3 regions of the Methylobacterium sp. UNCCL125 genome follow, and region 3 is predicted to be linked to each of the others. Evidence: predicted binding sites of a transcription regulator. Region 3 holds the regulator's gene; each other region holds the start of a gene.

The links. The regulator LexA, encoded in region 3, represses DNA repair genes until DNA is damaged. The targets are predictions, from matches to a motif close to TGTTCNNNNTGTGTTCNG.
Region 1: the regulator LexA is predicted to act here: its motif matches at 2,338-2,355, upstream of BM396_RS10375 (three-Cys-motif partner protein TcmP).
Region 2: the regulator LexA is predicted to act here: its motif matches at 5,778-5,795, upstream of BM396_RS24640 (nucleoid-associated protein).

The regions. Positions count from the first base shown of each region.
Region 1 is NZ_FPBW01000008.1:218,040-225,267, forward strand. It holds gene BM396_RS10370 (DUF5131 family protein) at 410-1,159, opposite strand; gene BM396_RS10375 (three-Cys-motif partner protein TcmP) at 1,171-2,298, opposite strand; gene BM396_RS10380 (GmrSD restriction endonuclease domain-containing protein) at 2,537-4,411, shown strand; gene BM396_RS10385 (J domain-containing protein) at 4,453-5,556, opposite strand; gene BM396_RS10390 (hypothetical protein) at 5,566-5,802, opposite strand; gene BM396_RS10395 (hypothetical protein) at 5,815-7,041, opposite strand; gene BM396_RS10400 (hypothetical protein) at 7,095-7,228, shown strand, end outside.
Region 2 is NZ_FPBW01000027.1:87,202-94,429, forward strand. It holds gene BM396_RS24610 (MBL fold metallo-hydrolase) at 55-1,305, shown strand; gene BM396_RS24615 (hypothetical protein) at 1,302-2,432, shown strand; gene BM396_RS24620 (hypothetical protein) at 2,561-3,022, shown strand; gene BM396_RS24625 (hypothetical protein) at 3,105-3,590, shown strand; gene BM396_RS24630 (hypothetical protein) at 3,605-4,057, shown strand; gene BM396_RS24635 (hypothetical protein) at 4,075-4,779, shown strand; gene BM396_RS24640 (nucleoid-associated protein) at 5,982-6,992, shown strand; gene BM396_RS24645 (hypothetical protein) at 6,985-7,228, shown strand, end outside.
Region 3 is NZ_FPBW01000019.1:65,863-73,090, forward strand. It holds gene BM396_RS19705 (error-prone DNA polymerase) at 1-1,143, shown strand, start outside; gene BM396_RS19710 (hypothetical protein) at 1,188-1,664, shown strand; gene fae (formaldehyde-activating enzyme) at 1,705-2,244, opposite strand; gene BM396_RS19720 (NRAMP family divalent metal transporter) at 2,307-3,548, opposite strand; gene BM396_RS19725 (hypothetical protein) at 3,629-3,844, shown strand; gene BM396_RS19730 (hypothetical protein) at 3,863-4,309, opposite strand; gene lexA (transcriptional repressor LexA) at 4,560-5,297, shown strand; gene BM396_RS19740 (ComEC/Rec2 family competence protein) at 5,291-7,228, opposite strand, start outside.

The DNA of each region.
Region 1 (7,228 bases), on a different contig from region 3:
TCAATCTTTTAGCCCCAGGCGTTGCGCGGTCCGGTCTTGACCTTGATTTGATCCTCGCCGCTCCAATGCCTCAGCGCGGCGACGGTCCCATATGTGGGGTAGGCCAATATGGACGTAGGGCGTGGGGCAGCGCAGCGGACCGAAGCATCCTGATCGAGGATAACCGATCGAGGCGCTGGCGGGCACAATCGAGCGTGTCACCTTCCACAGCCCTGAGACCGGCTTCTGTGTCCTCAAAATCCAGGCCCGCGGCAAGCGCGACCTCGTGCCCGTCATCGGCCACGCCCCGCCATTCGGCCCGCGGGGGGGCGTCGAGGGTGTAGCCCTGGCGGCGTAGATCCGATCCGTTCGAATGAGGGGGCGTAATCGGCTCGTCCACTTTATCGGGGCCGGACTGGTGCGCTCTGCTCTAGGCGGCTGCGGCCGGGTACTCGTCCCAGGTCCGCCCGTCGAGAAGCCGACCCGTGCGCGATTTTTGTGGGCCGCCCCACTGCTTGAAGTGGAACGCGACGCCCGCCTCCACGGTCGTGTCGCGGATCTCGCGCACCCAAGCCGAGTCGACGGGGCGCGCGCCCGGCCCGCTCTCACCGCCCGCGATCACCCAGTCGATGCCGTCGAGGTCGAGGTCGGGAAGGGGTCCGAGAAGGGGCTCCAGAGACAGGAACTTCACCTTCGCGCCTGCTTCGCGGAGGCGGTCGATGCGCCAGAGGTAGTCCGCGCTCTCGACGCTCACCCCCATCCAGACGTTGTCGGGCCACGCCAGCGACGGCGAGACTTCGAGCAGCCGGTCTGCGCGCTTGGTGAGGACCTGATACGTGTGCTGGGGCGTCTCGGCCATCACCGCGAACACCTCGCGCACGTATGCCAGCGGCACGTCCTCATGGAACAGGTCGGACATCGAGTTGACGAAGACCCGCCGCCCCTTCGCCCACGCGCGTGGGGCGTGCAGGGCCTTGCGATCGAGCACGAGCTTCCCGGTCCATTTCGCCCGACCGCCCGACTTGCGCGTCGTTCCGGCGTACTTGGCGTGGCCCATCGCCTCGCAGCGGGCGGCCATGCGCATCGCGTAGCAGTTCGTGCAGCCCGGTGAGACGATGGTACAGCCCGCGACCGGGTTCCAGGTCGCGTCTGTCCACTCGATTGATGAGGAACTTCCCACGCCGCTCGCCTCTACCGGAATGTCACCGTGACGTTCTCGCCGAACGTCCGCTCGCCCTTACGCATCTGACGTTCGGCGGCGGGCGGGCTGGCGGTGATGCGGCCAGCGTTCTCCATCTCGTTCAGCACGCGCTTGTAGTTCCTCTCGACGAACGGCGTGTTGACGTTGTGCGCCTCGTAGATCTGCTTCATCGTCATCGTGCGACCGGCATACCTGACGGCCAGATCGTTCGCCAGCGCTGCGATCGGCCGGTTCAGTGAGAACAGCAGCGGGCAGCGCGCGTCGGCGGGGGAGTACGTGAAGGAGGGCACGCCCTCGTCCTCCGTCGAACTCTCCTTTGCCATGATGTCCTTCATGATGCCGTAGCCGAGCTTGTCCTTCGAGACGAACACCAGCGCGTGAGAAGTGCGGCTGCCGTCCGCCCGCTTGAAGCGGAACGGCAGGATGAATGGCGCGCCGAGGTCGCGCAGCGCGCTGGCGAGTTCCTCCAACACGAAGGCTTCTCGCTCGTTCGGCCTCATCTCGGTCATGAACGCCCGCATGCGGTCGATGCGCTCGCGCCCGAACAGGGCGTCCATGTGCGCGCGAACGGCGTCGTTGTTGATGCCCGCGTTGATGCGGCCGTAGTTGAAGAAGAACACGCAGTCGCAGCCCCAGTCCTTCACCATGGCCTGGACGAAGCCGCGCGACAGGCCCCTGTAGCCGAAGGGGTCGGCGAACGAGAACGTCGGGAACATCCGGATGCCCTTGAACATCGCCTCGGCGTCGGCGCCGACCTCGCCGCAGTAGATACGCGGCTTGTGCTTGAGCTTGGCGAGATCAGGTAGGGCGTCGACCGCGATCCTCAGAGAGTCGACGTTCTCCTCGTCCCTGTCGTTGAACATCGTCGTCAGAATCTCGGCCAGTTCCGGCTTGGCGACGGCCTGCTCCAACACGAGGAGTGGTGTCGACTTCGCCCCGTCCTTGTAACGGCCGGGTCCGGCGAAAAGGTCGATGTAACCCAGTCTGTCGATACGAATGCCTTTGCGGCGGTTGGCCAGCATGACGTGCGCCCAGGCGTCGAAATACTTGGCTACGATCCGAGCCTTGGCCTCGGACTGCTCAGTCTGCTCGTCGAAGAACTGCTCCACCTTGGCCACGCACAGCCTCCATGGTGCGAGGCATATCAGATCAGACGTCGGAACGAAAGTGGAACACAAATGCGAGGAACTGCGCTCGCGTTGAGCCGAAGCCACCGCATCAGATCTCGATCGCCAGACCTCTTCTCCCTGTCAGCGGCCTCAGGCAGGTAGGAACACCCCGAACAACCTTGACCATTCTAAGTTGAGGATGCAACCATCTGCGACTGGCTTCGCGCACCGGCTTGAGAGGACCCTTATGAGCCGCGTCGAGTTCGACTCCACGAAGAAGCCCCTTGACGAACTCCTGCGTAAGGCCGCCGAGGGCCTGATCCAGCTACCCGACTTCCAGCGCGGCTGGGTCTGGGACGACGAGGGCATCCGCGGCCTGCTTGCTTCCATCTCGCGCTCCTTCCCGGTCGGTGCGCTCATGACCCTCCAGACCGGCGGCGAGGTCCGCTTCAAGCCCCGCACCGTCGAGGGCGCGCCCAAGGTCAGCGCCGCGCGCGAGCCCGAAAGCCTTCTGCTCGACGGCCAGCAGCGCATCACCTCCCTCTATCAAGCCGTCATGCGCCGGGAGGTCGTCGAGACCCTCAACGCAAAGCGCCAGCGCATCAAGCGCTGGTACTACATCGATATGAAGGCCGCCCTCGATCCGAACTACGACCGCGGCGAAGCCATCGTCGGTGTGCCCGAAAATAAGACCGAGACGCGCAACTTCGGCCGCGACGTCGTCCTCGATCTCACCACCCCCGAGCGCGAGTACGAGGCGATGCTGTTCCCCGTGAACCGCATCTTCGACGACCGCGAGTGGCAGCACGGCTTCGAGGACTTCTGGCTCGACCGCGACGACCGGGACAAGCGCGGCTTCTACCGCGACTTCTACGACAAGGTGCTTACCGCGTTTCTGCGTTACCAGATGCCGGTAATCGAACTCGGTCGCGCCACCAGCCGCGAGGCCGTCTGCCTCGTGTTCGAGAAGGTCAACACCGGGGGCAAGAAGCTCGACGCCTTCGAACTGCTCACCGCGATCTTCGCCACCGACGAGTTCGACTTGCGCCAGGACTGGCTCGGCACGGCGGAGATACCCGGCCGCCAGAAGCGGCTGGCCAAGCACAACGTCCTCTCGCAGGTGCAGCCCACCGACCTGCTTCAGGCCGTCTCCCTGCTGCACTCAGCCGCCCGCCGCCGGGCGCACGTCGCGGGCGGCGCGGCAGGCGATCCGCCGCCCGTCATCTGCACGCGGGACGCGATTCTCAACCTGCCGCTGGCCGCCTACCGAGAGCACGCCCCGAAGGTCGAGGCCGGGTACGAGCGCGTCGCCCGCTTCCTGCGGGCGCAGCGCATCCACTGGTTCAAGGACGTGCCCTACACCACCCAACTCGTGCCCCTGGCCGCGATCCTGGCGGCGATCGGCGACCGCTGGGAGGAGGAAGCCGCGCGGCGCAAGCTCACCCGGTGGTACTGGTGCGGGGTGTTCGGCGAACTCTACGGCTCGGCGGTCGAAACGCGCTACGGCAAGGACCTGTGGGAGGTCCCTGCCTGGATCGACGGCGGCCCGGAGCCGAGCAGCGTGCGCGACGCGGTGTTCCGCGCCGACCGGCTCGACACGATGACCTCGCGGCTGTCGGCAGCCTATAAGGGGGTGCACGCCCGCCTGATGCGCGAGGGCGCCCGCGACTTCCGCTCCGGGCAGAGCTACGACGACACGGTGTACTTCGAGGACGCGGTCGATATCCACCATGTGTTCCCCCGGGCGTGGTGCGAGAAAAACGGCGTCCCACGCACCCGCTACGACACCATCGTCAACAAAACGCCGCTGACGGCCAAGACGAACCGCATCATCGGCGGCTCGGCCCCGTCGCGCTACCTCGGGGCGCTTCGCGAGGCTGGCTCGATTAGCGACGACGCGGCGCTCGACGGCCTCGTAGCCAGCCACGCGATCGACCCGGCCCTGCTGCGGGGGGACGACTTCGCCGCCTTCTACGCCGCGCGGCGCGAGCGGCTGCTCGGGCTGATCCAGGAGAGCATGGGCCACAGCGTGTACCGGGGGGGCGAAGCCGACGAGGCGACCGGGCCTGTCATCGACGAGGAGCACGACAACCGCGAATCCCTCCCGCAGGCGGCGGAGTAGCCACGGGGGGGGGGCGTCGGTTCGGTCGCCGCAACCGCGCCTCAGCGAAACCCCCGCGCCTTGCGCGCCGCGTCGTAGGCGACGTTGATGCGCTTCGACTCCTCCTCGGCCAGGGCGCGCAGCTTCGGCCCGAGGGTGGCGACGCGATCCGAGTGGTAGCCCTTGATCGCCTCGCGGTAGGCGGTCTTGATCTCCCCCTCGGAGGCGGTGGCCGCAACGCCGAGGACCTCGTGCCACGACGGATCGGGCGGCGTTTGCTGTGCCTCCCGCCGCCGCTCCGTCCGCTCCTCGTCGCGCGGGATCTCCGAACGGTCCGCGACGAAGTAATCGTCGGCGTCGGTGTGAGGCGACCACCTCGCTTCGAGGTGCAGCCACGCCGCCGCCCGATCGCGATCGATCCGCTCCGGCAGCCTCCGCCGATGCACCCGCAGCGCGACGGCGAAGGTCGCGTAGGCGAGCACGGCCGCGCCGACCAGCGGGCTGATCAGCACCCGCGGCGGCAGCGGGTCCCACAGCAGGAAGCCCTGCGCGGCATAGGCCGCGTCCGGCCGGGCGAGCGACCAGACGTACAGCACGACGGTTGCGACGCCGAAGGCCACCAGCCCGTGTAGGACGGCGAGCTTGACGGCGTATCGCCTTACCCAACCCTCGAACTCCGCGCGCCAGGGCGGGATGTCGGCGCCGACGCGCAGTCGCGCGTCGCGGACCGCGCCCTCGATCCGCAGCAGCGCGGTCTCGGCCGCGTCGAGGGTGGCGTTCAGTTCCCGGCCCAGCCGACCGCGCGTGTCGAACCGCGTCTCGCCGCTGCCCTTGGTGAGGTGCAGCCCTTCGAGTGAGCCGCGGCCGTACTGCTCGCGGCGGCGGCGTGTCCACGCTTCCTTCTCGCCGAGGAGCTTGGCGACACTCCGCGCGATGCCCCCATCGTGAAAGCCCGCCGGGTCCGACAAAGCGGGTGGATGTCGACCGACATCCCGCAAGGCCAGGAGTGCGATGCCGACCGCGAGCGGCAGCGCGTAGAGGGCCGCGGTGGCGGCGAGCTGGAACAGGAAGCCGACGACGGCGACGATGACGCCGAACGCCATCACCAGGAGGATGAGGACTAGCCCGAGGCCGCCGTCCCCGGCGTTCTTCCTGCGGCGTGCCACGGCGCCGTCCTACGGCTTGGCCGCCAGCGCGCCGCCGAGCAGCGCCAGCAGTCCGAGGTAGAACGCGGCGCTGAAGGCGTAGGTCATCAGCGGGCTGCGGGCCTGCCGGGTCTCGAACAGGATCGCGCTATAGCGGCCGGAGGGGAACATGTAGATCAGCCACTGGATCGCGAGGCCCGGCAGCAGCAGCCGCTTCCACGGCCGATCCAGCCTGATCCGCGGGATGTTCTCGCGCCGCCAGTCCATCCGCTCTCCCCCCTACGCGGCGCCTCTGCCCAGCCGCGCGCGCGGCCTCGCCGGACCCCAGAACAGTCGGCCGAGGGTCAGCCCGATACGCCGGGCAAGCAGCGCCGCGGCGAAGCTCCAGGTCAGAGCGAGCCACAGTGCCTGCGTCAGCCACGCCAGGACGTTGCCGAGGAGGAACGCAGCCGGGCCGAGCAGTTTGAGGGCGGAGCGTGTCGGCTTGCCCACCGCTTCAGCCAAGCGTCGTATCCTGCCGACCTCGCGCGCGTTCTGAGCCACGTTCAGCGCCTGAGCCGCCCCGCGTTGACCGAGGCGCGCCTCAAGCGCCAGGGTGTCCTCGCCGAGGCGGGTGAGCGTGCGCAGAGCCTCGGGTCGCATGGCCTGCTGCGCCGCTCGCCGCGCCGCCGACAGGTTGAGAACCCGCGCGGCGGCGACCGCGTCCGTGAGGGCCGCCGCGTTCACCGTCTCGGTCGTCATGCGGACGAGCCGTGCGGCCAGATCGCGCGACAGCAGCCCCGCCCTGCGCGCCGACTTGAGGAAGTTCAGACCCCGCGCGATCGAGAGCTTCGCCGCCGCGAGCGGTGCCGCGCTGACGACGGCGGCCGACCCAGCGACGGTGGCGCCGGTCAGCGCAACGCCCGCGGCGGACAGGCCGAGCACGAGGTCGTCGTAGGGCTCGCCGCGGTAGAGCTTGTTGCCCTCCTGCCAGAGGTCGCGCATGTCGCCGAAGCCGACGACGTCGGCGACGAGCGCCCCGGCCGTGCCGACCCAGGTGTCCGAAGCGCCGCTGGCGAAGCCGGTGGCGAAGTCTCGTCCCGCCCCCGGTGCCGCCACGAGGGCGGCGGTGACGCGCTGGCGCCGGGTGGGGTCAACCGGTACGCCCTGCACATCGGCTAGGGCCGTGAAGCTGTCGGCGAGATCCGGGTCTCCCTGGCGCAGGGCTTCGTCGATCTCCTCGGCGAGGCGATCGCGCGTGGCGACCGCCGGGAGGCGCAACTCGGTGAGACGGACCGGATCCTCCTCGGCGCTGAGCAGGGCCATGCCCGTCATCACCTGCGGCAGGTGTGAGGCACCCGCGGCGACGATGAGCGCGAACAGGGCGGCGGTGACGGCGAGGCGGACCCGCGGGCCGCTCCCCTTGAGGCGGCGGATCAACCTGTTCGAGCGGATACGAGCCCCGTGGTCTCGTGCCCAGGCCACGAGCCGGTCCAACTCTCCCCTGGTCTGTTCAACAGGGCTCATGCGGCCAACCTAACGTACTTGCCCTTGGAGAGATATGGCCGGAGAGTGTGATCATGAGCATGTCGCCGACGGCATCAGTTCTCGCGGTCTGCATCCTCGTCTTCGGGGTCACGGGGGGCCGTGCGCTCGCTGGGCCGGATGGCGACGGCTCCATGATCGTCCTTAAGGGGGTGTGCAATGAGAAGAG
Region 2 (7,228 bases), on a different contig from region 3:
TACGGCTAAGCTAAAGCGGCGGCAGGGGGACCGCGGGGGCGGACGACGAACACGATGCGCGTTCGCATCCACCGCGGCACGCGCGAGATCGGCGGCACCTGCGTCGAGCTGGAGCACGGCGGCGCCCACCTGCTGCTCGACCTCGGCCTACCGCTCGACGCCGAGCCCGACGACGCGAGCCGCCACCCGGCGATCGAGGGGCTGGCCGGCGGCGGCAACCTCCTTGCGCTCCTGCTCTCTCACGGTCATCGCGACCACGTTGGCCTCGCTCACCTCGCCGGGCCGGACCTTCCAGTGGCGATGGGCGCGGCCACGCTGCGCATCCTCAAAGCGGCGGCCGCCTTCGTCCCGGACACCCACGTCCCAGCCAACGCGATCACTTTCACCGAGGGGCACACCCTCACCTTCGGCCCGTTCACGGTCACGCCGCGGCTCGTTGACCACTCGGCCTACGACGCCTACGCCCTGCTGGTGGAAGCCGGCGGTCAACGGCTGCTCTACTCCGGTGACCTGCGCGCCCACGGGCGCAAGGGCGCGCTGTTCGAGCGCCTCGTGCGCGACCCGCCCCGCGGGATCGACACCCTGCTGCTGGAGGGTTCGAGCCTCGGCCGGCTGGAAGACGACCGCACTTTCCCGACCGAGGCGGAGATCGAGACGCGCTTCGTCGGGCTGTTCGAGGATACCGCCGGCCTCGCCCTGGTCGCGGCCTCGGCCCAGAACATCGACCGCGTCGTGTCGCTCTACCGCGCGTGCAAGCGCACCGGCCGTACACTGGTCCTCGACCTCTACGCCGCCGAGGTGCTGGCCGCGACGGGCAACCCACGCGTGCCCCAGTCCGACTGGCCGGGCGTGGCCATATTCGTACCGCACCACCAGCGCGTGTGGGTCAAGCGCACCGGCCGCTTCGACCTGATCGAGCGGCATGGGGCGAACCGCATCTACGCCGAGCAGCTCGCGACGCTCGCCCCGCGCGCGGCGCTGCTATTCCGGCACTCGCTGCTGCCCGACCTCGACCGCGCCGGGTGCCTCGCGGGCGCGCAAGCGATCTGGTCGCAATGGGCGGGCTACCTCGACCAGCCCCGGGGGCAGGCCCTCGCCGCGGATCTGGCGGAGCGCGGCATCCCGCTCGCCCACGCCCACACCTCGGGCCATGCCGGCATCCCGGACCTGAAGCGGCTCGCGGCGGCGACCGCGCCCCGGCAGCTCGTGCCGGTCCACACCTTCATGCCCGAGCGCTTCCCCGCGCTGTTCGGCGCAAACGTCACGATCAGGGAGGACGGGCAGTGGTGGGAAACGGCGGCATGAGCGGCACGGACGCGGCGGGGGTGACCGGCACGGGGGACGCCACGGGGATCAATGCCACGACCGCGGCCCCGTACCGGAGCCTCGGCGAATCGTTCCTCGCGGCGCTGGAGGCGCTCGCGCACGCACCGCACGGGGGCTGGTGGTCCGACGTGCTCGCCGACCCGGACCTTCTGCTGGCGGTGCGCGACCGCTCGCTCAACGTCTACCACCGCGGCGCCTCGCTGTTCCGCATCACCCTGGCGGGCGCGGGCGTGGCGGCCGAGACACACGCCAAGTACCTCGTACGTCAGCGCCAAGCGCTGACCCGGCTCGGCCCGGACGGGGGCTTCGACCTCGACTCGGGCAGCGCGGTCTGGACGCGGTACGACGGGCCCGGCACGCTCGCCGAGATGAAGCGGGCAGCCGCGGCACTGTCCGGTCTGGAGAAGACCGGGTTACACGCGCTGGTGCAGGCCAGCCCGAACGTCGTCGACGTCGAGATCGCGCTCACCGGTGCGGCGTCCGCGACCGCCCCCGTCGAGCAAGACGAAGCAGAGGCGGACGCCGCGCTCCTCGCACCGGACGCCGAGACCCCCGCTGCCTCAGCCCAACCTCGCCTCCGCCAGGACCGGCTCGACGTGGCAAGCCTGGAGGAGCGGGGCGTACCGAGCGAGGCCTGGCTCGTCTTCCACGAGGCCAAGCTCGCGGCGAACCCGGGGCTTCGTTCGACGACCACCCCGGCGATCGTCGCGCAGGTCGCGCGCTACCGGGCGAGCCTGACTGCGCAAGCCGAGCGGCTGGCGGCGGGCTACCCGGCGCTGTGCTGCGACCTCGTCCGTCTCGACGCCCTGCGCCGGGCCGTGCTCACCGCCCGCGGCCTCGACCTCGCGGCGCTGCCAGCGCGCGACCCGCTCGTGGCAGAGGTCGCCTCCGGGTCGCGACGGCTCCGGGTCGACCCCGAGCCGCGCCTCGTGGTGTTCGGCTTCGACGCCGATCAGCGCGACGGCTGGCTGCGGGCGGTCACCGAGGAGTTGCGCGGCCGGCACGGGCTGCGGGTCTACGCGGTCGGTAAGCCCGGCGGGCGCACAGCCGCCGCCTTCCGCCGCCCGGCCGACGCGGGCGCCGCCCCGACGCCCGACGCGGCCTGACGACCCTGCCCACATCGGGTGCGACCGCCGGACGCAGCATGAATCGGCGTCCGGCGGTAAAATCCCGGGGTGGGCAACGGGTATCCCTCTCCTCGGCTCCTCCGGACCGTCCGCGAGATCCCTTCGTCATGTCCAGGCCGTCTCGTCACCCCGCCACGAACCGCCGCGCGCTGCGTCTCCCCTGGCAGGCTTACACCGCCACGACCGCGTTGAGGCTCGGCGCGATGCTGGCGCTCACGCTGGCCGCGGCACCCGCCCATGCCGACTCGCCGTTCGAGGGGCGCTACCAGGGCCGCGGCGACGGTCGGCTCGACCTTCATGTGTTTGAGTTCGGCGACGGCAGCGGCGCCCACTTCGTCATCGCTGAGACCGCAATCCCGAATGAATGCACCGGCGAGCTGCGCGGCCTAGCCAAGCCCGGGGGCGCGGGGGCGCTGGTGCTGACCCGCAAGGAGAAGGGATCGGACGAAGCCTGTACCCTCACCCTGCGCTTCGGCCCGGACCGCAAGCGCGTGCGGGTGGAGGAGCAGGGCTGCGGCGACTTCCATGGGGCGTCCTGCGCCTTCGGCGGCGCGCTGGCCCGCCGCTGAGAGTACCCCCCGGCCGGGCGTTCCCGCGCCCGGCTGGTCTGACCCAGCTCACATCCCGCCACTCCTCTCGATGGATCCCCCCATGATGCGCGCGATGCTGCCGCTCGCCCTGTTGCTGCTGGCCGCCTACCCGGCCCGAGCCAACCCGCCGGTTGACGATATGAAGTCCGGCGGCTGCCTCGAACTCAAGCTCGACGGCCGACCCACCCCCTGCAACCACGACTTCCGCTTCGTCGATGACGGCAAGGGCGAGATCAGCTTCCTCACCGGCTATGGCGACGGCCGGGGCGCCCCGAAGACGGTGCTGGCACTGTTCACCGCCCAGGCGCCCGATATGGAGAACGCCTTCGGCTACGCGCTGCGCCTGACGAACGTGACGCTGATGACCTACGACAGGCCGACCACCCAGCGGATGTGGAAGGCCGCCGGCCTGTGCTTTTTGGTCAAACCGAACCCGGTGCGGGCCGGCGGGAAGCTGGTGCAGCAGGACATCGTCGTGATGTGCTCGGCCACGCTCGCCGATCCGGGCGCGCCCGTACGGCGTATCGACTGGAAGTTTGTGTTCTGACGGGGATGGGCACCATGAGCACGTCCCTCACCGGCACGGATGCCGCCGCACCGGGTCCCGACACCCCTTCCGGCGAACCGCCCGCCCCGTACGTTGGCATCTTCTGGGGCGTTCCGGACGACGGGCGCACGGTGCTGGTCACCGACCGCACGCCCCTAGCGGAGGCGGAAGCCTACGGCGACTGCCTCACCCACCCGCGCGGGCACCACGAGGTCTGGGAGGCATGGCGCCGGCTCGGAGCCACCGCGCTGCGCCGCCGCGGCCTGCCACCGGCGATCGCGGGCTACGAGTACGAGGCGTTCCCGCGCGGGCGGGTGGTCTACATGCGCGGGCCGGCACTGTTCACCCTCTACGCGGACCGGCGCCTGCAGCGGCCGGAGATGATCGCCGACCTCGTCCAGCTGTTCGGTCTGACCGGACAGGACCACGTAGTGCACTCGGACGCGCACTACCGTACCCACGTCTGACCCGGAGGACACACAGCATGGGCGGCAGCTCAGCCGACATCGAGGCGCTGCTGGTCGACGTCACCGACCCAGGCGATCCAACACCGGGGATGCTGCCGGCAATCTTCCGCGACATCGTCGGGCGGCTCGACGCGACCGGGCTCGCCTACGCCGTGGTCGGACGCATCGCCCTGACGCTGCACGAGCAGGCCCGCTTCGTCGGCGAGATAGAGATCGTCGCCGACCTCGGCGCGGACATGGGCGAGCGCGCAACGGAACTGGCGCGGGCGACGCGCGCCCGGTTCACGGCGCACATGGACCCGCAGCGGTGCCGACGTCCCATCGTCCTGACGCTGCGTCCCTGCACCGGAGCGACCGAGACTCAACTGCTGGCCGAGGCCGTCACCCGCCCGTGGTTCGGCGTGCCGGCGCAGCTGGCGAGCGCGGAGCACCTCCTCTGGCTCTGGTGCCACACCGAGGCTCCCGACCATCCAGCGGACGCTGCCGCGCTGATCGCGGGCGGCACGGTCGACCTCCACCGCGTACACGGCCTGCTGCGCGAAACAGACGATTTCGAGGAGATCGGGCAGATGCGACTGCGACTGGCAATCGGCGACGCGGTCTTGTCGACGACGTCCTCGTTCAGCCGGTTCATGGCGGAGCGGCGAGCCCGGCTCGACCCGAACCACGTGCCGATCTGGCGGCTACAACGGGCGGAGGCCGCGGATGGCGACGAGCGCTGAGGGGGCGGCCGTCCGACAGGTCCCAGCCCTGCATCGCTGCGTATGACGACCGCGTCCGCGGCTGTCTCGCGGCCGTCGCGACGACTACATTACAGCGAAAATTGATCCGAGCGGCGGTAGACGAGCTGGACCAGCAGGACCGCCTCCACCGCCTATGACGCGCCTGCCGGTGGGCGCCGGCGTACCCGCGGCAGGCGGTTGACTAACCCCCTTGTCTTGGCACCCGTACCTCAATGCCCATACGGCTTGGCGCGCCTGAGAACCCCGCCTGACTGACCCGTCAGCACCGAGGCCACCCGACCCGGACCATCGCCGTTCTCGCGCCGATCCCCGCCCCGCCAAGTGTCTGAAACTTGGCACCTCTCGACGGGCCGGTTCTGCCGACAAGCGGCCTCGACGTCGGCCAGCGACCTGTAGCTCGCACTCGCGAGAAAAGCGGGTCACGGTTCCGCATAGCTGGGCGAGGCTGACGCGAACTCGTGACCCATTCCGGGCATTGAGAATGTCCGCTTGGGGGCGGCCAGCCCGCGGCTATGAACCTTCGGCGAAGTTGACTGGGGGTGTTGTGCTCTACCGCGGTTTAACGCCCTTTTGGCGCATTACGAGGCGTTTGCTCGAGTGTCCTTTTTAGACCGTTGCCGTTTCTGCTCGTCAGGGACTCTAGCGATCCGTTCGCATTGGGCGAACAGCTTTTGCGCGTAACGCCGCCCTGGGGCCGGGGTTCTGTTGTACCCGCCCGTGCCGCGTCGCGACCATTGGGACGGACAAACGCCGCGAGAAGCTCCTGCGCGCTCCTGCCGCCACCCCAATGCGATGGCGGCAGGACCCGAAGCTCTTCAAGATGGCGGGCCTTCTCGCAAGTCGCATCCTCGACGGTGACCGTCATTCCCACGCAGTCCGACACTCCAAACGTGCTGTATGCAAAAACCTAGTTTGCATACAGCGGCGCAGGTTCTCTGCGCTTTGGCGTAGCGAGCACGCGGCTGCCAACCCACACTTGTTCTCTTTTTGTTCACAGTGTAAAACAGCGGGCTCACGTGGGATGCGGGGTCAGCGCTCTGCACGATCCAACTCACCCCGAAAGGAGCCCGGGACAGGGGGCGGCGATCGTATCGTCTGGGTTGTCAGCGTCCTTGCGCCAAGCCAGTCTCGGCCGCAGTGAACGACACCTGAGGTCGTTGCATTCGCCGCTGGGAGGGCAGGTGACAAACACCATTATCCGCGTCGCGATCCACAACCTGACCAAAACCCAGGGGGCCTTCGTCGTTAAGCATGGAAAAAGCGATCTGAAAGTCACTCAGACGATGCAACGCGTGATCGACGACCTCACCGCTCTCTACGCCAAGCGGACCTCGAAATCTTACGGGAAATTCGCGGTCGATGAAGATCGATTTCCGACCGAGAAGCACCTCCGCGCCTACTTCAACGTCCAGCCCAGTGACTTCACGACGCTGACGCACAAAATGATGGAAACGCTGAAAGCTCAGGCGGGCTACAAGGGCGCTGCCACGGGCGGCCACGTCTTCTTCGCTCACTTCGAGCGCGAAGAACGGCAGTACCTCCTTATCGCGATCGTCAACGAGAAGCTCGGCGCATCGATGACGAGCGACCTCGATGTCCAGGATGTCCGCCATCTCGACATGGACGGTTTTCGGTTCGCGGGCCGCATCAACATGACCAGCTGGGCCAACGGCGAGGAGCGCTACATCGGCTTCTTGAAGGGAAAGCGGGAGGTCTCCGAGTACTTTAAGGAATTCCTCGGCTGTGACACTACGGTCCAGAACCGCCGTGACACGGCCGAGCTCGTCCAGGCGCTGATGGCATTCGCCACAGATGAAGGCATGGACACCCCGAGCAAGGACGATTTCCTCGCCCGCGCAAAAACCATCTGCGAGCGTTCGGCCAAGGCTCAGGAGGAACTCAGCTTCGAGGCGCTGGCCAACGAACTGAGCCCGCAGGATCCCGAGAGGCTGATGACCGTTCTGGCCGATCCCGATCTGCGCCTCAACGACGGCTTCGTGCCTGATCGCCGCGCCCTCGGACCGCTGATCAAATTCAAAGGCAAGACCTCGACCTGGAGCATCGAGTTCAACCGCGACGCGATCACCCGCGGAAATGTGCGGTTCAACGCTGAGGACAACACCCTCACGTTGACCGGCCTGCCCGAAGATCTCACAGCGCAGCTGCGCGCTGAGTACAGCCAAGATGGCTAGGATCACATTCGATCAGCTGACCCTGCTGTATCGTCATATCGCCTTCGATCAGAACGGCGATCAGGGAAGGCTGTCGATTGCGACCCAAGAAGTCCTGGAGGTCATCCAACTCATCGAAGATGACCAGGATGTCGCTGTTGACGCAGACATCGTGGTGCTCGAAGACGACGCGCTTCAAGTCGGTCAGATCGTATCAGTCCGCGTCGGCCCACCCCGGACCGCGCTCGGCTCCCTCG
Region 3 (7,228 bases):
TACCCGCAGGACTTCGCCGAGCGCTGCTTCGCGCAGATCCGCGGCTTCTCCACCTACGGATTCCCGGAGAGCCACGCGGCGAGCTTCGCGCTCCTCGTCTACGCCTCGGCCTGGATGAAGTGCCGGCACCCCGACGTCTTCCTGGCCGCGATCCTCAACGCCCAGCCCATGGGCTTCTACCAGCCGGCCCAGCTCGTGCGCGACGCCCGCGCCCACGGGGTCGAGGTGCGGGGCGTCTGCGTCAACGCCAGCGACTGGGACTGCACCCTGGAGCCGGCCGGAAATCCCGCGCTGCACGCCGTGCGGATCGGCCTGCGGGTGGTGCGCGGCCTGCCCGAGGCCGCCATGCGCCGGCTCGTGCGGCTGCGGGCCAACGGTTATGCCAGCATCGAGGGCCTGCAGGCCGCCCTCGCCCTGCCCCGCAACACCCTGGAGCGGCTGGCCGAAGCGGACGCGTTCCGCTCGCTGGGCCTCGACCGGCGCGCCGCCCTCTGGATGGTCCGCACCCTGGAGGGGACCTCGGCGCGCAAGGCCGCCAAGGCCGACCCGAGCGCGCGCCGGGCCCATCTCCTCGACGCGCCCCTGCCGCTCTTCGCCTGGCACGCCGATGACGGCCTGTTCCGGCACGAGCCGGCCGTGGACCTGCCGTCCCTGGCCCCGTCCGAGGCGGTGGCCGAGGATTATGCCGCCACCGGCCTGTCGCTGCAGGGGCACCCGGTCGCCTTCTTCCGGGGGCGGCTCGCCCGGATCGGCGCGATCCCGGCCCGGGCGCATCTCGATCCCGCCCTGCCCCAGGGGGCGCGGGTCACGGTGGCGGGCCTCGTGCTGATCCGCCAGCGGCCCGGCACCGCCAAGGGCGTGGTGTTCCTGACCCTGGAGGACGAGACCGGTATCGCCAACGTGATCGTCTGGAAGACGGTGTTCGAGGCCAACCGCCGGATCGCCATGCAGGCCCGGTTCCTCGCCGTGCGCGGCCGGATCCAGCGGGCGGACGGGGTGGTCCATCTCGTGGCTGAGGGGTTTCGCGATCTCACCGCGTCCCTGCGCGACCTGCGCGAGGCCGGGATGAAGCTGCCCCCCGAGAACACGGATTTCGGCGTGCCCCCGGATCGGCGCGTGTATCGCAGCCGGGATTTCCACTGAGGAACGCCCCTCGACAGGCCCCGCGCCGCGCGTAGAGTGCGGCCATGTCGAGCTTCGCCGTTCCGCGCCTCCTCCTCGCCGCCTGCCTCGCCGCCTGTGCGGCCCTCCCCCTCTGGGCGGAGGCCGCCCGGGCCGACAGCTGCGACGACCTCACCCGCCAGATCGCCGGCGCCATCGGCGGCAAGGTCGGCAAGCGGGCGGGCCCCAGCATCGACATCCGCATGGCCGGCCCGATCAAGTTCGACGTGACCTGCCGGGCCGAGCCGATCGTGCAGGCGACCTCGGCCGAGCCCGCCCCCTCGGCGACCTTCTTCCGCGACCTGTCGGTGGCCTCCGAGATCCTGGTCGGCGAGCCGGCCGCGACCGTCGAGCCGATCATCGCCAGCGCCTACCGGACCGCGCTGTCGGAGCGGCGCAAGTCGTTCATCCAGCAGAACGGCTGGTCGGCCTCCTGCTACACCGACCCGGGCAGCACCGCGATGCGGACCCTGTGCTCGGTGGGGCGCATCCCGCCGGGGTGATGCGATATCGACCCCGGCAGGATGCGCGCGAAGGGGCCGATCAGTACTCGATCACGCCGTCCAGCGCGTAGTGCTTCACGGTCTTCCGGTTGGCGATCAGCTCGTCCACCGTCGGCTCGCCCTTGAGGGCGCGGGCGATGGCGAGCTTCGTCGCCTCGTAGTTGGTCCGGTAGAGGTCCTTCTGGTCGAGGTTGTCGTCCTCGGCGCAGCGCTGATCGAGCCAGATCATGATGATCATGCACAGCTCGTCGAGCCCGTCCTTGGGCAGGATGCCCTCGATGATGCAGTCCACGATCGCGTCGCCGGTGGCGGCCTGGACCACGCCGCCGAGGAGCTCGGCATACTCGGCCGTGTGGATCGTGACCTTGGTGGTCATCATCGTGGCGGGGCGCACGAGCTGGTTGAGGTCGCGGACCACGAACATCCGCGTGTGGCCCTGGACCTGCCCCATCATCGACGCGAAGGCCTGGCCGACCGGACCGCGCACCGAGCCGATCAGCACCTCCGGCATGGCGTCGGTGTACTGGCCCTCGGCCGCCAGCACCGTGGCCTCGCCCGTGCGGAACCAGATCTCTTGCATGTTCGAACTCCACCTGATCGGAGCCCGCGGGAGACATCATCGGAGGCCCCGCGTCAATCGCGTCAGAGCAGGCCCACCCCGTCCAGGACGCCGACCATCGCGAACGCGATCGTGATCCCCGACACCGCGTAGACCACCCCCTTGTAGACGCCCGCCACGCGCTGCCCCTCGGGCAGGGCCCGGGTGGCGAGGAGGATCAGCAGGCCGAGCGCGAGCGGCAGGAGCAGCGCGTTCATCACCTCCACGGCGATGTTGAGCGCCACGAGATCCGGCACGAGCTGCACGGCGACCGCGCCGGTCGCGACCGCGAGCGCGAAGGCGCCGTAGAAGGCCGGAGCCTCCCGGGGCGACTGCTCCAGGGAGTGCGGCCGGCCGGTCACGTCGCCAAACCCCCAGGCCAGCGCCAGGGCCACGACGTTGAGCGCCACGAAGGCCGCCGCGATGATGCCCACCCCGAACACCACCTGCCCGAGCCACGGCCCCAGGGCCGGCGTGAAGGCGCCCGCGAGATCGCCGACGGTCTCCAGCCCCTTCGCGCTGCCCTGCCCGGCCTTGCCGATCGTGGCGGCGGCGGCGACGAGGATCGCGCCCATCACGCATTGCGAGACCACCGCACCCACGAGTGTGTCGAGCCGCGAGCGCCGCGCGTGCTCCCAGCCCAGGCCCTTATCGACGATCGCCGACTGCTGGTAGAAGATCATCCACGGCATGATCACCGCGCCGATATTGGCCGCGATCAGCACCCGGAACTGGCCGTCGCCCAGCGGCATGTGCCCGAAGGAGGCGACGATCTCGGGCAGGTTCGGCCGCGCCGCGACGGCGAGCCCGACGAAGACCAGCTCGAACAGGCCGACCACGATCGCCACGACCTCGACGCGCCGGTAGCTCCCGGTGAAGACGAGCCCCAGGAGCAGGCAGGCCGGCAGGCCGAGGCTCACGAGCCGCGGCACCCCGAACAGGTCCCCGATGCCGGCGATGCCGGAGAATTCCGTGACGATGGCGCCGATGCCGGCGACCACGAGGCCGCCGTACGAGATCCAGGCCCAGGCCGGCCCGTAGCGCTCCCGGATCAGCGCGCCGTGGCCGCGTCCGGTGGCGGTCCCGAGCCGCACCGTCAGCTCCTGGACGACGTACAGGATCGGCACCAGCAGGATCTGGAGGAGCAGGAGCGAATAGCCCCAGCGCGCCCCGCTCTGGGCCGCCGTGATGAGGCTTCCGACATCCGTATCGGCCAGCATCACCACGAGTCCCGGGCCTGCGGCCTTGAGGTAAGCGGACAGGCGAGGCAGGGAAGCGCTGGGCACGGCTCGGGAACAGTCCCGCGCACGGCCGGTTCCGGCGGGCGCCTGCGGCGTTTTCCCGGGGCAGGCGGGAGGGACATGTGATGGCGGAGAGCACGGATCGGGGCTCCGGCTGGAGCCTGCAGGCGACCGCCGTGCCCGACGGGGTGCGCCTGGAACTCGCCCTGGCCGACCTCGGCGGCGCGCCGGTCACCGCCGCGATCGTTCTCGACCGGGCGGAAGCCCGGGCCTTCGCACGCGCCCTGCTCGCCGCCGCCGGCGACGCGGCGGAACGGACCTTCCCGAAGCCGGGCGCCTGACGGCGCGCCGCCGGTCGGTCAGCGGGCGAGACCGGGATTGCGGCCGGGCAGGCGGGGGACCACGGTGCCACGCTTCTCGATCGGCGTGTCGCAGGCGTAGGCGAACTCGGTCTTCAGCGGATCGAACACGGTCTCGCCGGTGATCCGGCAATCCTCGCGCACGGTCTCGTCGAGATAGGCCCGGGCGGCGGTGCGGAAGCGCTTCACCCGGGTGGCGTCCGGCTCCGGATCGATCCGGGCCTCGCTCAGGTTGCAGCCGGTATATTCGCGCAGGGCGTTCGAGACGATCAGCATCCGGCGCATCTGCCGGTTGTCGTAGACCTCGTAGGGCTCCTTGCAGCCGATCGTCACCACCTGGGGGGTGAGCGCCACGTAGTTCCGCGAGATGTAGGAGAACCCGGTGGTGCAGCCGGCGAGGCCGAGGGCGGCGAGGCCGAGGGGCAGCAGAGCTGCGGGTCGTCGCATCCTCGTCATCCCAAGAGGGTCCCAGCCCGCGGCCCGGATCCGCCGCCTTCCCGGCGGGGCGCCGCGGTGCATTGAAACGGCTCCGCTTGCGCCGTCAATGCGTTTCTCGACCTTGCTCCCGCGAGCGCGGAGCGACGCGCCAAGCGTAGCGGTGCCGCCCTTGCGGAACACTTGCGGAACGTTTAACCTGTTCGTGATTTGTTTCAGAGACCGTCACGGGGCGGTCTGCCAAGCCGCGAGTCCCCCTTCGATGCTCACGCGCAAGCAGCTGGACCTCCTGCGTTTCATCCAGAGCCGGATGCAGGAATGCGGCGTCCCGCCGTCCTTCGACGAGATGAAGGACGCCCTCGACCTCAAGTCGAAATCCGGCATCCACCGGCTGATCACGGCCCTGGAGGAGCGCGGCTTCCTCCGGCGCCTGCCGAATCGGGCGCGCGCCATCGAGGTGATCCGCATCCCCGAGAGCCTGAGCCAGACGGCCCCATCTTCGGCCCCATCTTCGGCCCCGGCCGAGCCGCGCCGTTTCACCCCGAGCGTGGTCGAGGGCGGCAAGTCCAAGCATCCGCCGGCCCCGGCCAGCACACGGATGATCGACGACGCCGGTCGTGCCATTTCGATCCCGGTGATGGGCCGGATCGCCGCCGGTACGCCGGTCTCGGCGATCCAGAACCAGAGCCATGCCATCACCCTGTCGCCGGACTTCGTGGCCGGCGGCGAGCACTACGCCCTGGAGGTGCGCGGCGACTCGATGGTCGAGGCCGGCATCCTCGACGGCGACCTCGTGGTGATCCGCAAGCAGGACACGGCCAATACCGGCGACATCATCGTGGCGCTGATCGACGACGAGGAGGCGACGCTCAAGCGTCTGCGCCGCCGCGGCTCCTCGATCGCCCTGGAGGCCGCCAACCCGGCCTACGAGACGCGTGTCCTCGGGCCCGACCGGGTCCGGATCCAGGGCCGCCTCGTCAGCCTCGTCCGCCGCTACTGAAGCGGCTCGGCCGGCGCGTCGCCGGGGGCGAGGTCCCCGCCCGACGCATCGGTTTCCGGAGGCGTTGTCGCCCCGTCGTCAGAGGCGCGGGCCTCCGCGGAGGGCGCGGTGACCGGTTGTGGCGGCACCGACCCGTGTCCCGAGCGTGGTCGCCAGGGCACGGCGCGGCCATCGGCCCGGGCGTGATGGGCGACGAAGCTCTCGCCTTCGGACCTGAGGGCGACGGCGCCCTGGGCGGACAGGACGCGCCGGTCGATCACCAGGGGGCTGGTGCAGGTCGGAGGGGCCACGAGGCCCGTGATCAGCACCGCGGCGCGGGCGCAATCCTCCGGGAAGGCCCGCCGGTCCCGGACCAGGGCGACCGCCCGTCCGTCCGGCAGGCGCGCGGTGCATCCGAGCCGGTCACAGCGGCCGCCGCCCGATCGGACGATCAGTCCCCCGGCTCCCCGTCCGTCGCCGTCCGCCTTCAGCCATTGTTCGAGGACGAAGCCGGACGGACTGCCGAGGGCCGCAAGCCGTCCGTCCGGCCCCCGCACCGCGGCTCCCGCGCCCTGCCGATCGACATAGAGGTCGTAGCGGTCGGGTCGGGCCGCGACGACGAGTCCAAGCAGGATCGGCGGCACGGCGAGCCAGCGCAGGCGGGAGGCCGGTAACGTCGCGAGCAGCAGGCCCGCGGTCAGCAGGAACAGCGCCGCGGTGCCGAAGGCCGGCACGACCACGATGGCCCGCTCGAACCCGGCGATCCACTGGGAGACGGCGAGCATGCCCCCCACCGCCTGACCCATCAGCCACCAGATCGGGCGGTCGAGGGCGAAGGGATAGGCGAGGATCCCGATCACCGCGGAGGGCATCACCACGAGGGAGACGAGCGGCAGGGTCAGGGCGTTGCCGACGAGGCCGAAGGGCTGGATCGTCTGGAAATGGTAGGTGGCGAAGGGTGCGGTCGCGACCTGCGCCACCAGGGTCGTGGCCAGGGTCCCGGTGACCGCCGAGAGGCCGGTGCCGACGAGCCGACCGAGCCGGCCCGCCCCGGGGCGCACGAACAGCCGCCCGTCGATCAGCCGCGCGCAGGCGATCAGCCCGGCCACGGCGCCGAAGGACATCTGGAAGCTCGGGCCGAGCAGGCCCTCCGGCTCCCGGGCCAGGGCGATCAGCGCCGCGAGGGCGAGGTTGCGCATGGACAGGGCGGGCCGGTCCACCAGGATCGCGCCCAGCATGATCAGGGTCATGATCAGCGAGCGCTCGGCGGCGATGTCCCAGCCCGAAAAGGCGCAGTAGGCGGTGACGCCGACCATGGCGAAGCCGGCCGCGATCTTCTTGATCGGCCAGAGGAGCGCGCAATGGGGGACCAGCGCGAGGAGCGCCCGCACCAGCCAGAACACCACGCCGGCGGCCAGCACCATGTGGAGGCCCGAGATCGACACAACGTGGTAGATCCCGGCGGCGCGCAGCGCATCGTTGGTCGCCGGGCCGATGAGGCCGCGCTTGCCGGTCACCAGGGCCGCCGCCACCGCGCCCGCCTGGCCGCCGGCGGCCTCCGCGATCCGGCGGGTGAGCCCGTTCCGGGCCGCGTCGAGCGTGGCGGCGAGCCGCAGGCGGAGGGGCGGCGGCTCGGTCGGCGCCCGGATCGTGACCGCCCCGACCAGGGAGCCCACCGCGCCGATCCCCTGGAAGTAGGCGTCTCGGGCAAAATCGTAGCCTCCGGGCCGGGCCGCCTCCGGGGGAGGCAACAACCGGGCGGTGGCGGCGACGACGTCCCCGGGAAGCGGGGTCGGCGTCTTGCGGAAGGACACCCGCACCCGGGCGGGCCGCGCCTCCGGCGCGAGGCCGGCGAAGCTCTCCACCCGGATCAGCAGCCGGGCGCCGACCTCGCGCTCGTCCAGGGCCTCGACCGTTCCGATGAGGGGGCCGATGGTGGTGCGGTTGAGGAC